2 regions of the Arthrobacter sp. 754 genome follow, and region 1 is predicted to be linked to the other one. Evidence: riboswitches for the same ligand, from Rfam matches in the RefSeq annotation. Region 1 holds a riboswitch; the other holds the start of a gene.
The links. A riboswitch is a leader RNA that binds a small molecule or an ion and turns the genes downstream of it on or off. The one in region 1 is predicted to bind cyclic di-AMP.

Region 2: it holds a riboswitch for cyclic di-AMP, as region 1 does, so the genes downstream of both, ABIA70_RS17735 (glycoside hydrolase family 16 protein) here and ABIA70_RS12435 (aggregation-promoting factor C-terminal-like domain-containing protein) in region 1, are expected to answer to the same signal.

The regions. Positions count from the first base shown of each region.
Region 1 is NZ_JBEPSC010000004.1:76,376-81,414, forward strand. It holds gene ABIA70_RS12425 (response regulator transcription factor) at 1-228, shown strand, start outside; gene ABIA70_RS12430 (HAMP domain-containing sensor histidine kinase) at 236-1,768, shown strand; cyclic di-AMP (ydaO/yuaA leader) riboswitch at 1,860-2,019, shown strand; gene ABIA70_RS12435 (aggregation-promoting factor C-terminal-like domain-containing protein) at 2,025-2,825, shown strand; gene ABIA70_RS12440 (YdeI/OmpD-associated family protein) at 2,878-3,321, shown strand; gene ABIA70_RS12445 (HAD-IA family hydrolase) at 3,302-3,982, opposite strand; gene ABIA70_RS12450 (glyoxalase superfamily protein) at 4,026-4,400, opposite strand; gene upp (uracil phosphoribosyltransferase) at 4,465-5,039, opposite strand, start outside.
Region 2 is NZ_JBEPSC010000006.1:220,449-225,487, reverse strand. It holds gene ABIA70_RS17750 (AAA family ATPase) at 1-541, shown strand, start outside; gene ABIA70_RS17745 (DegT/DnrJ/EryC1/StrS family aminotransferase) at 742-1,905, shown strand; gene ABIA70_RS17740 (NeuD/PglB/VioB family sugar acetyltransferase) at 1,902-2,537, shown strand; cyclic di-AMP (ydaO/yuaA leader) riboswitch at 2,669-2,840, shown strand; gene ABIA70_RS17735 (glycoside hydrolase family 16 protein) at 2,844-3,917, shown strand; gene ABIA70_RS17730 (glycosyltransferase) at 4,041-5,039, shown strand, end outside.

The sequences.
Region 1 (5,039 bases):
CAGCTCACTGCCACCCAGTTCGAGCTGCTCCGTTACCTGATGGAGAACCCCAAACGTGTGATCAGCAAGGCCCAGATCCTTGACCGCGTCTGGAATTACGATTTCGGCGGCCAGGCCAACATCGTCGAACTCTACATTTCCTACCTGCGCAAGAAAGTCGATTCCGTGCACCCGCCCATGATCCACACCGTGCGGGGCGCCGGTTACGTCATCAAACCGGCGGAGTAGCCCTTTCATGTCCTCATCACTGGCCACCCAGCCACACCGCCGGAGCTGGCTGAAGCCCGCCACCTGGCATCTGCGTACCCGCCTTGTCCTGCTCGCCATGGCGCTGCTGGTGGCCATCTGCGGGGCCGTCGGCCTGTTCAGCTACGCATCCATGGATTCCTTCCTGACGCGGCAGCTCGATGACCAGCTGAGCCAGGCCGCGAACCGTTCGAACGATCCCGGCCGGCCTCCCTCGGGCGGAGGATTCAACGGCAGGGACCCGCTGGACGCCCGCGGCCAGAGTGTGGGAACCCTCAACGCCCGCATCGTGAACGGACAGATCAACAGCGGCGGCTACCTGGACTCGGACACCACGCGCTCTGCGCTCAGCTCTGAGGACAAGCAGACCCTGCTCGCCTTGGCGCGGAACGGCAACCCGGTGGACCGCTCACTCTCCAACGGGGACTACCGGATCGTGGCCGTGGAAACCGGCTTCGGCGACGTCCTGGTAACGGGGCTTCCACTCGCCGGCAAGGAGAGCACCCTCGCCTCCCTGGTGTGGACGTTCACCTTCGTTTCCCTCGGCGGCTTGGCACTGATCGGGCTTGCCGGGACAGTGCTCATCCGGCGCACCATGAAGCCGCTGGAGCAGCTTTCAGAGGTTGCCACCCGGGTCTCGCGGCTACCCCTGGATGCGGGCGAGGTGGCACTAGCGGTGCGCGTTCCGCCGTCGAACTCCAACCCCGGAACCGAAGTGGGCAGCGTGGGCCACGCCCTCAATCTGATGCTGGACAACGTGGCCAATGCACTGGAGGCGAGGCAGAAGAGCGAAACCAAAGTACGCCAGTTCGTGGCCGACGCCTCGCACGAACTCCGGACTCCGCTGACAGCCATCCGAGGCTATACGGAACTGATGCGGATGACCGAGAACTTCACGCCTGACGGCCGGAAGTCCTTGGCGCGGGTGCAGAGCCAGTCGGAGCGCATGACCACCCTGGTGGAGGACCTGCTCCTGCTTGCCCGGCTCGACGAGGGCCAGCCGCTCAAACTCAGCGAGGTGGACCTCACCCAGCTGGTGATCGAGACGGTCAGTGACGAAAAAGTTATCGCCCCAGGCCACACCTGGCGCCTCGAACTGCCGGACGAGCCGATCGCTGTCACCGGTGACGCATCGCAACTGCGCCAGGTCCTGGTGAACCTGCTCTCCAACGCCCGCAAGCACACTCCGCCGGGAACCACCGTGGTGACCGGGGTCAGCAGGGCGGCTGACGGCAGCGCCGAGGTGACAGTAACGGACGACGGCGGCGGCATGCCCGCCGAATTCGTGGACAAGGCTTTTTCGCGGTTCGCCCGCGCAGACGCTTCGCGGGCGGGCACGGCGCACCCTTCCGGAGCCGCCGCATCCGAGGGCACCAGTGGCCTGGGCCTGTCCATAGTGCAGTCCATCGTCGAGGCGCACGGCGGCACTGTCACGGTGACATCCGGCCCCGGCCACACGGCCTTTAGACTTCGCTTCCCCTCCAGTGCCCCGAATACACAAGCGGACACACCGGCGTCGTGATCTCTGTTACCAAAATGTGACTTAAGGGTGTGACTCCTGTACCGTCGATTGGGTGCAGTTCCTTTGGGCTGCATATCCGGATGACGCCAAGCTCTGCCGCTCCCCGGATTCCGCGTTCAGAGGCAGAGGCGGGGGACCCACGGTCCCGGGCCCAAGAGTGCCCTTGGGGTTAAGCCAGCACGTGAACTTTCCGTGTGGCCGGATGCCCTCATCCGAACCCGACAGCTAACTCCGCAGGTGTGAGAGGCGATCCATCATGTCTGAATTCAAGGTACAAACGCGCCCGGAGAACGGGACACCCAAACCGCACGGCCGCCGGAAATCTTCCGAAGCGGAGTCAGCGGCCCCGGCAACAGCGACCTCCGGGTCCACGCCCAACCCCACCGCACGGCTGGCCAAGCTTCCGTCCATCGGCCGGCGTGCAGCCGTATTCACCGCAGCGTGTGCGCTCCTCATCGGTGTGGGTGCTGCAGGCCAGGCGTCCGAGTCCAGCTCACTGCTGTCGGCCGGCGAGACCCAGCCAACTGCCGAAGCCTCCGCCGAGGCGGGCTCCAACCTCAGCTTCGGAACGGCCGAAGTCCGGGCGAAATCCGCTCCGGAAGCCGCGCCGGCAGGGATCAGCGTTGCCCCGCAGGCTGCCGAGCCGGCGCCTCCCGTAGCCCCGGCCCCCGCACCGGCGCCCGAGCCTGCGCCAGCCCCGGCGCCCGAACCCGCCCCCGCACCGGCACCGGCACCGGCAGTGGCAGTCAATGACCCGGCCGGCGCCCAGGCGTATGCTGCCGGGCAGCTGGCGTCATACGGTTGGGCCGCTGACCAGATGCAATGCCTGACGACGCTCTGGACGAAGGAATCCGATTGGACCACCACAGCCACCAATGCCAGCAGCGGCGCGTACGGCATCGTCCAGTCATTGCCTGCTGAGAAGATGGCGAGCGCCGGAGCTGACTACCTGACGAACTACCGCACTCAGATCAACTGGGGCCTGAACTACGTCAAGGAGCGCTACCAGTCGCCGTGTGGTGCGCTGAATTTCCACCTCTCGCACAACTGGTACTGAGCACAAGCCTCCGTCCCTGTTGGCTTTGAGCCGTCCGGGGCATACTGGGGCCATGAAATTCACCACCACCATACTTGGCAGCGGCAACAAGACCGGTATCGAGGTCCCGGCGGAGGTGGTCGCCGGGCTGGGCGCAGGCAAGCGGCCACCCGTCGTCGTGACCATCAACGGTAAGAGCTACCGCAGCAGCATAGCCGTGATGGGCGGCCAGAACCTGATCGGGGTCAGCGAGCACAACCGCGAATTCACCGGGGTCTCCGCCGGCGACACCGTCGAGGTGGACGTCGAACTGGACACCCAGCCGCGCATTGTCGAGGTTCCGGATGACCTCGCGGCAGCCATGGCCGCCGATCCTGATGCCCAGGCGTTCTATGCCACCCTCAGTTACAGCAGCCAGCGGCGCTACGTGGAGCCACTTGCAGATGCCAAAACGGAGGAGACCCGGTCCCGGCGGATCGCCAAGGTGGTTGCCGACCTCAAAGCCGGAAAGAAATAATCCTTTGCCCCTGCGCATCTGACGTCACCGAGGCAGAAACCGCTGCGTAGTCCGGGATGTGCAGCACCCCTGGCGGCAGCGCGCCCGTCCTGGGCCCCACCGCCACAGTCCTGATGCCTGCGGCCACACCGGCAGCGATTCCGGCCGGCGCATCCTCAAAGACCACGGCGTCAAAGGGTTCCACACCAAGCAGGCGGGCCGCCGTCAGGTAGCCCTCGGGGTGCGGCTTGCCCCGGGACGCAAGCTCTGCCGTCACGGACGTTTCCGGCATCGCCAGGCCGGCGGCTTCCATCCGGATGCCCGCCAGGACCCGGTCCGCCGAAGTCACCAGCGCCACGAGGTCGGCCGGAAGGCTCGCGAGCAGCCTTGCCGCGCCAGGGATGGCGATGACCCCGGCCGTCCGCACCCGCTCCATGGCACCGAGCTCGGTGGTGAGTGCTGCGACATCCGCCCCCGCGGGAGCGAACCGGCGCACGGTGTCGACGGCCTGTACGCCGTGCGAGGTCCGAAGGATTTCGTCGATGTCCATCCCGTACCGGTCGGCCAGCTCGCCCCATACCTCCTCCACGACGGCCGTCGAGTCCACCAGGGTGCCGTCCATGTCGAACAGGACGGCTCGGCAGATGAGCGTGCGTGTGGCGGCAGGCGCGGGGAGATTCATGCTCCCCATTTTGCCCTTCCGGTTCTGCCTGGCAGGGCCTCCCCTATGAGTCCCGCCCGGGGATGTACTGCACGGCCCACTTGTTGCCGTCCGGATCAGCAAAATAGACGAAGTGCCCCCAGTCCTGCACGCCGATATCACTGACGTCCACGCCGTTGTTCTTCAGCTGGTCGTGCGCGGCCTGGATGTCGCTGACCACCAGCTGCAGGTTCGGCGCGCTGCCTGGCGGGGCATCCGTGAGCCCCTCGCCGATGCTGATCGAGCAGGCCGAACCGGGCGGTGTCAGCTGGACAAAACGGATGGAGTCGGTGGGCCGCTCGTCGAAATCCGCGTTGAATCCCACCTTGTTGACGTAGAAGTCCTTGGCGCGGTCAACGTCGGATACTGGCACAAAAACGAGTTCTAGTTTCCAGTCCATCCGCACAGGTTAGCCGCGGGAAAGTGAATCCGGAAGGCCGTGGGCAACAGGGCTGTACCGGCAGTTAGCCTGCGATGCCGTACAGGCGGTCGCCGGCGTCGCCGAGTCCGGGGACGATATAGGACTTCTCGTTGAGCTTTTCGTCGATCGATGCCAGGACGATTGTCACGTTGGCGTCGGCGAGTTCTTCCTCCAGCTTGGCCAGTCCCTCCGGTGCGGCCAGGAGGCAAATGCACGTCACGTCTGAAGCGCCCCGTTTGAACAGGAACTTGATGGCTTCGCGCAAGGTGCCGCCGGTGGCCAGCATGGGGTCCAGCACAAAGATCTGCCGGTCCGTGAGGTCGTCCGGGAGACGTTCGGCGTAGGTGATGATGTCCAGCGTCTCCTCGTCCCGGGCCATGCCGAGGAACCCGACTTCGGCGGTGGGAACAAGCTTGGTCATGCCCTCGAGCATGCCCAGGCCGGCGCGGAGGATGGGGACCACCAACGGGGTGGGCTTGGTGAAGGCAGTTCCTACCGCGGTGCTCACAGGGGTTTCGATGGTGACAGGCTGCGTGCGGACCTCGCGGGTGGCCTCGTAGGCCAGGAGGGTCACCAGCTCTTCCGTCAGCTGCCGGAAGACCGGTGACGGGGTGTTCT
Region 2 (5,039 bases), on a different contig from region 1:
GCGGTCTCCCTGGCTGGTGACGGCCGTGGCCCGCAGTCGGGCCATGCTTGCCGACGGCGAGCAGTCACTTCAACTGTTCAGGCATGCCCTCGAATCCCGGAACTCCCAGGAATCGGTGTTGGAGCGCGCCAGGACCCTGCTTTGCTACGGGGAGCGGCTGGGCGCCTTCGGCCGGCAGCGGGAGGCCAAGGACGGGCTGATGCGGGCGAAGGTCATGTTTGATGAGGCCGGTGCGGACGCCTGGGCCCAGCACGTCGACTCGCTGCTGCTCGACGAACGGGTGGAGCTGGCCGGCGCCCCCGGCAACCCCGCAATCCTCATGCTTGCGGACCACGAACGCGTTCTGGCGCGCATGGTGTCCCGCGGCATGCGGAACAAGGAAATCGCGGCCACCCTCTATGTGTCCGTCCGGACCGTGGAAGTGCGCCTGACCGCGATTTACCGGAAACTCGGAGTCGAATCACGGGCCCAGCTGACAGCCCTCGCGACGGGCAAGGACGCCATCCAGGCAAAGGAACAGTTCGTCCTTCCCGTCCTCTAGGCCATCCGCTCGGGCACGTGCCGCTGCAGGTTCCCGCAATTCCCGCACTGTTCCCTGCCGGTGCCCACACAACCGGCTGCTGCCCGTGCCCGGAGGGGACGCCGCCGACTAATTTGGCAGTAAGGAAGGCAAGTCCCCGGGGGCCGGAACGTGGGAAGGACGCGGACAATGAGAACGGTCGCCAGCGAAGCCGGTGCCAGGTGACTGCGGAAACCTTCCTGGCCTGCATCAATGTCATGGAACCCTGGGTCGGCGACGACGAAATCCGCGCCGTGGCGGAGGTCCTGGCCTCCGGGGTGCTCACGCAGGGGCCGAAGGTGAAGGCGTTCGAGGCGGGGTTCAGCGCCCTGCAGGAGGTGCGCCACGCCGTCGCGACATCCAGCGGAACCTCCGCGCTGCACCTGGCACTGGTGGTGGCCGGCATTGGTCCCGGCGATGACGTGGTGGTTCCATCGCTGGGTTTCATCGCGACCGCCAACGCGGTGACATACGTCGGCGCCCGGCCCGTGTTCTGCGACGTGGATCCTGTCACCGGCACGGTGACTGCGGCGTCGGTCCGGGCGGCACTGACCCTGGACACGCGGGCCGTGATCGTGGTGGACCAGGCCGGCGTTCCGGTTGACCTGGACCCCGTCCGCGAACTGTGCGAGCGCCACGAAATCATTGTGACCGAAGACGCCGGCTGCGCTGTCGGCTCTGCCTACAAGGGCAGGCCTGTGGGCACCGGGGCGGACGTTGCCGTGTGGTCGTTCCACCCGGACAATGTGCTGACCACAGGCGAAGGCGGCATGCTGACAACCCACCGGGCAGACTGGGCGGCACGGGCACGGAGCCTCCGCGGGCATTCTCTGAACGTGCCGGTGGGGGACCGCCGCGGAGCGGGCATGGCCACGCCGGAGGTGTGCGTCGAGGTCGGCTTCGATTACCGGATGACCGATCTGCAGGCTGCCGTCGGCATTGTTCAACTGGGCAGGCTGGGCGAGATCGTGGCCCGCCGTCGGGAGATCGCCACCCGTTACGAGGCAGGCCTTTCCGCCGTGGCCGGGCTGCGGTTGGTTGCCGACCCACCGTACGGGGCGAGTAACTTCCAGTCCTTCTGGCTTGAAGTCCTCCCAGGCTTTGCCACTGACCGGGAAGGGCTCCTGGGCCGCCTCGCCGATGCCGGGATTTCGGCGCGCCGCGGCGCCATGGCTGCACACCGCCAGCCGGCTTACCGGTGGCGTGATACCGGAAACGCCGGGCTGCAGACCACCGAACGGCTGACCGACCGGACCCTGGTTCTTCCGATGTTCCACAGGCTGGACAACGTGGGCCTGAACCGCGTCATAAACAGCATCCGGGCGGCCGCCGGGGTCCACCGGTGAGCGAACTGATCCTGATCTCCGCCAGCGGGCTGGCCCGGGAAGTCCTGACCATGGTCCGCGCCAGCGGGCAGTATGACGTCCTCGGACTGCTCGACGACGACAGGGAAATGGCCGGCGTCACCGTCGACGGCGCGCCTGTGCTGGGGACCATTGACGATGCGCCAAAGTTCACCCATGCGCTGGTACTGGTCTGCCTGGCCTCCGGGAAATCCCGCGAAGCTGTGGTGGAACGGCTGGCTGCCCTGGGCCTCCGCGACGCCCGTTACGCCACCGCCATCGATCCCAGCGTGGAATGCCCTGAGGGCTGCCGGATCGGCCGTGGCAGCATACTGCTGAAGAACGTGACCCTGACAGCGTCCGTCACGCTCGGTGCCCATGTGGTGGCCATGCCGTCCGTGACCTTCACGCACGACGACGACGTGGCGGACTTCGCGACGTTCGCGGCCGGTGTGTCGTTGGGCGGGGGAGTCCGGATCGGCCGGGCGGCCTACCTGGGGCTGAACTGCAGCGTCCGTGAACGGACGTCAGTGGGGTCCTACGCCACGGTGGGCATGGGGGCGGCAGTTTTGAGCAACGTGCCCGACGGCGAAACCTGGGTCGGCGTCCCGGCCCACCCCATCGAAAAGGGATAATCGGCCCCTGGAACGCCGAGCGCAAGGGGACGCTCCGTCGCTGTGATTCCTGTTACCGGATTGTGATTATCAACGTCCGGTACTGTACGGTCGATCAGTGGGCCGCCCCAGCCGGCCCCAATCCCGAATGACGTCTAACTCTGCCGCGTTCGGGGTCCACTAGGTTTCAGGCAGAGGCGGGGGACCCGAGTGTCTCGGGCATGGAAGAAGAATGCCCTCGGGGTGAAGCCGCGCATTCAATGTGCGGCCGGATGACCTCATCCGAACCCGACAGCTAACTCCGCAGGCGTTGAGAGGTAATCACCCATGTCTGCACCCCATGATCAGCCGCGCCCTGACGCGCGCCCTTATTCCGACGAAGCCGCCGCGCCCACGGAGCGACGATCTTTGCTGAAGAAGTCCCTCAACCGGGTCAAGAGCCGGCGCAACATGACGTTGACAGCAGCGTCACTTGTCGCCCTCCTGGGAGTCGTTTCCCTCGGCCAAGGCTCCGGCCACGCACCCGAAAGCGCCGAGTTGAGCCGCGTCGCGGACACGTCCAATAACCAGGCGCCCGGGCAGTTGAAGCGAATTACGGACCCGGCGCCGCTGCCGGCCCCGGACCCGGTGGTAGCGGAGCCGACGGTTGCTCCCGCACCTGCCCCGGCTCCGGCAACGACAACGACGGTTGCGCCCGAACCGGCGCCTGTAGTGGCACCGCTGGCCACAACCGGGACGACCGGCACAGTGCCGGTCGGTGTCCCCGGCGCGTGGACGATGGCTTTTGCCGATGAATTCAACGGCACCGCCCTTGACACCGCCAAATGGTCAAACTGCTGGTTCTCCTCCACCTGCGGCACGATGAACAACGTTAAGACCGACCCTAATAACGTGGCCGTGTCCAATGGCACCCTCGCACTCACGCTCAGCTCATCAACTTCTGGCGCGTTGATTTCCACAAATCCCAAAGGCGGAGCCACAACGGGCTATCAGTTCACCACCGGCTACGTCGAGGCCCGAATCAAGTTCTCGGGAAACGGCACAGACATCTACAACTGGCCGGCATGGTGGTCTTCCGGACAGTCTTGGCCCACGGATAACGAGATTGACATAGCGGAGCCCAAGGGTCCCATGACGTCGAACTACATGAACGGGGCCGGACAGTGGCAGACGTTCAAGCCGGGAGGCTCCTGGGATAACCAATGGCACGTGTTCGGCATGCAGCGAAAGGCGTCGACCACGGACATCTACATGGACGGCGTACTAGTTAAGACATTTAGCAGTGACAATCCGGCGACTCATCCGCATTACCTCATCCTGAACACCGGTTCCGGCCGAGGCCCGGCCGCGTACGGGGCGGCTTCACAGATGACCGTCGACTATGTGCGGGCTTGGCAGTAACCTCCCCTGAGACAGGGGACGACGGCGGTACCCTCCGCCGTCGTCCCCTGTCTTTAACGATGTGTGAACCCGCAGTTTTCGGTGCAGTAACGGCTAAACGGTGGGACGCTCCCGTAAACTCCTATGATGAGGCTTCTGTACGTGACAGAAAGCGTGCCCAACAGGGACCCCATGCTCGGGGATGGCAGTTCCATGATTCCGTTCGAGGTGTTGCGGAATCTTCCCCTGGACGTGGCAGTGACGCTCCTCACCTTCACCGGGCCGGTTGAACTACCGTACGAAATTCGCGCGCGCTGTCACGAAGTACATGTCTTACCTACACGGCGTCGTTCAGCAGCTCTGGTCAGGTCCCTTGCCAGCAGCCATGACGTCGGCGCTCAGGAACGGGCTACACGGCTGGCGTTCCGACGGGCAGAGCAGCTATCGGAAGAGTGCGACGCGGTTTTGCTACACGGGCCTCATGTTCTTTTCCTTGCTTCCCACCTAAAGGGACCTTTAGTCCTCCAAACGGTGGATCCATGGTCGAAGAGGGTTGGCTTAGAGAGTGTGCTGGCCCGCGGATGGAGAGCCGCCTACCGCGCGCGAAGGAGCCGGAGGATCCTCAGCGCAGAGCGTCAGTTGCCCGCAAGGGCCCGGCTCCTGACGGTTGGAGCGCAGGATGCCGCTGAGTGGTCGCGCCTCCTGGCGCGGCCTGTCCGCAGCATCCCAAACGGAGCAGAACCTTTGGCTCATACATTTCAAAAGCAGAGCAGCCGCATAGTCTGCTTCGTTGGCAGCCTGAACTACGGACCAAACATTGCAAGCGCGGACGTCCTTATCAACAAGATTGCCCCCCTCGTTTGGAAGGAGGTTCCCACAGCGAAGTTCGTTGTTGCTGGCCGTCAACCTACAAAGGAGATCCTCTCACTGGCCGGGCCGAGGGTGGACATTCTCGCCAACGTGCCGTCCGTGAGCGCGGTCTTGCAGGCCGCACAGGTGGCAGCTTTTCCGGACGAACATGGAGTCGGAATCCGGAACTCCGTGCGCGAAGCCCTTGCTGCCGGGCTCCCGGTAGTGGCTACTCCAGTTGCCGCCCGGGAGCAGGAACCGCACCCGCTGCTGACGGTGGAAGGGGATATCTTG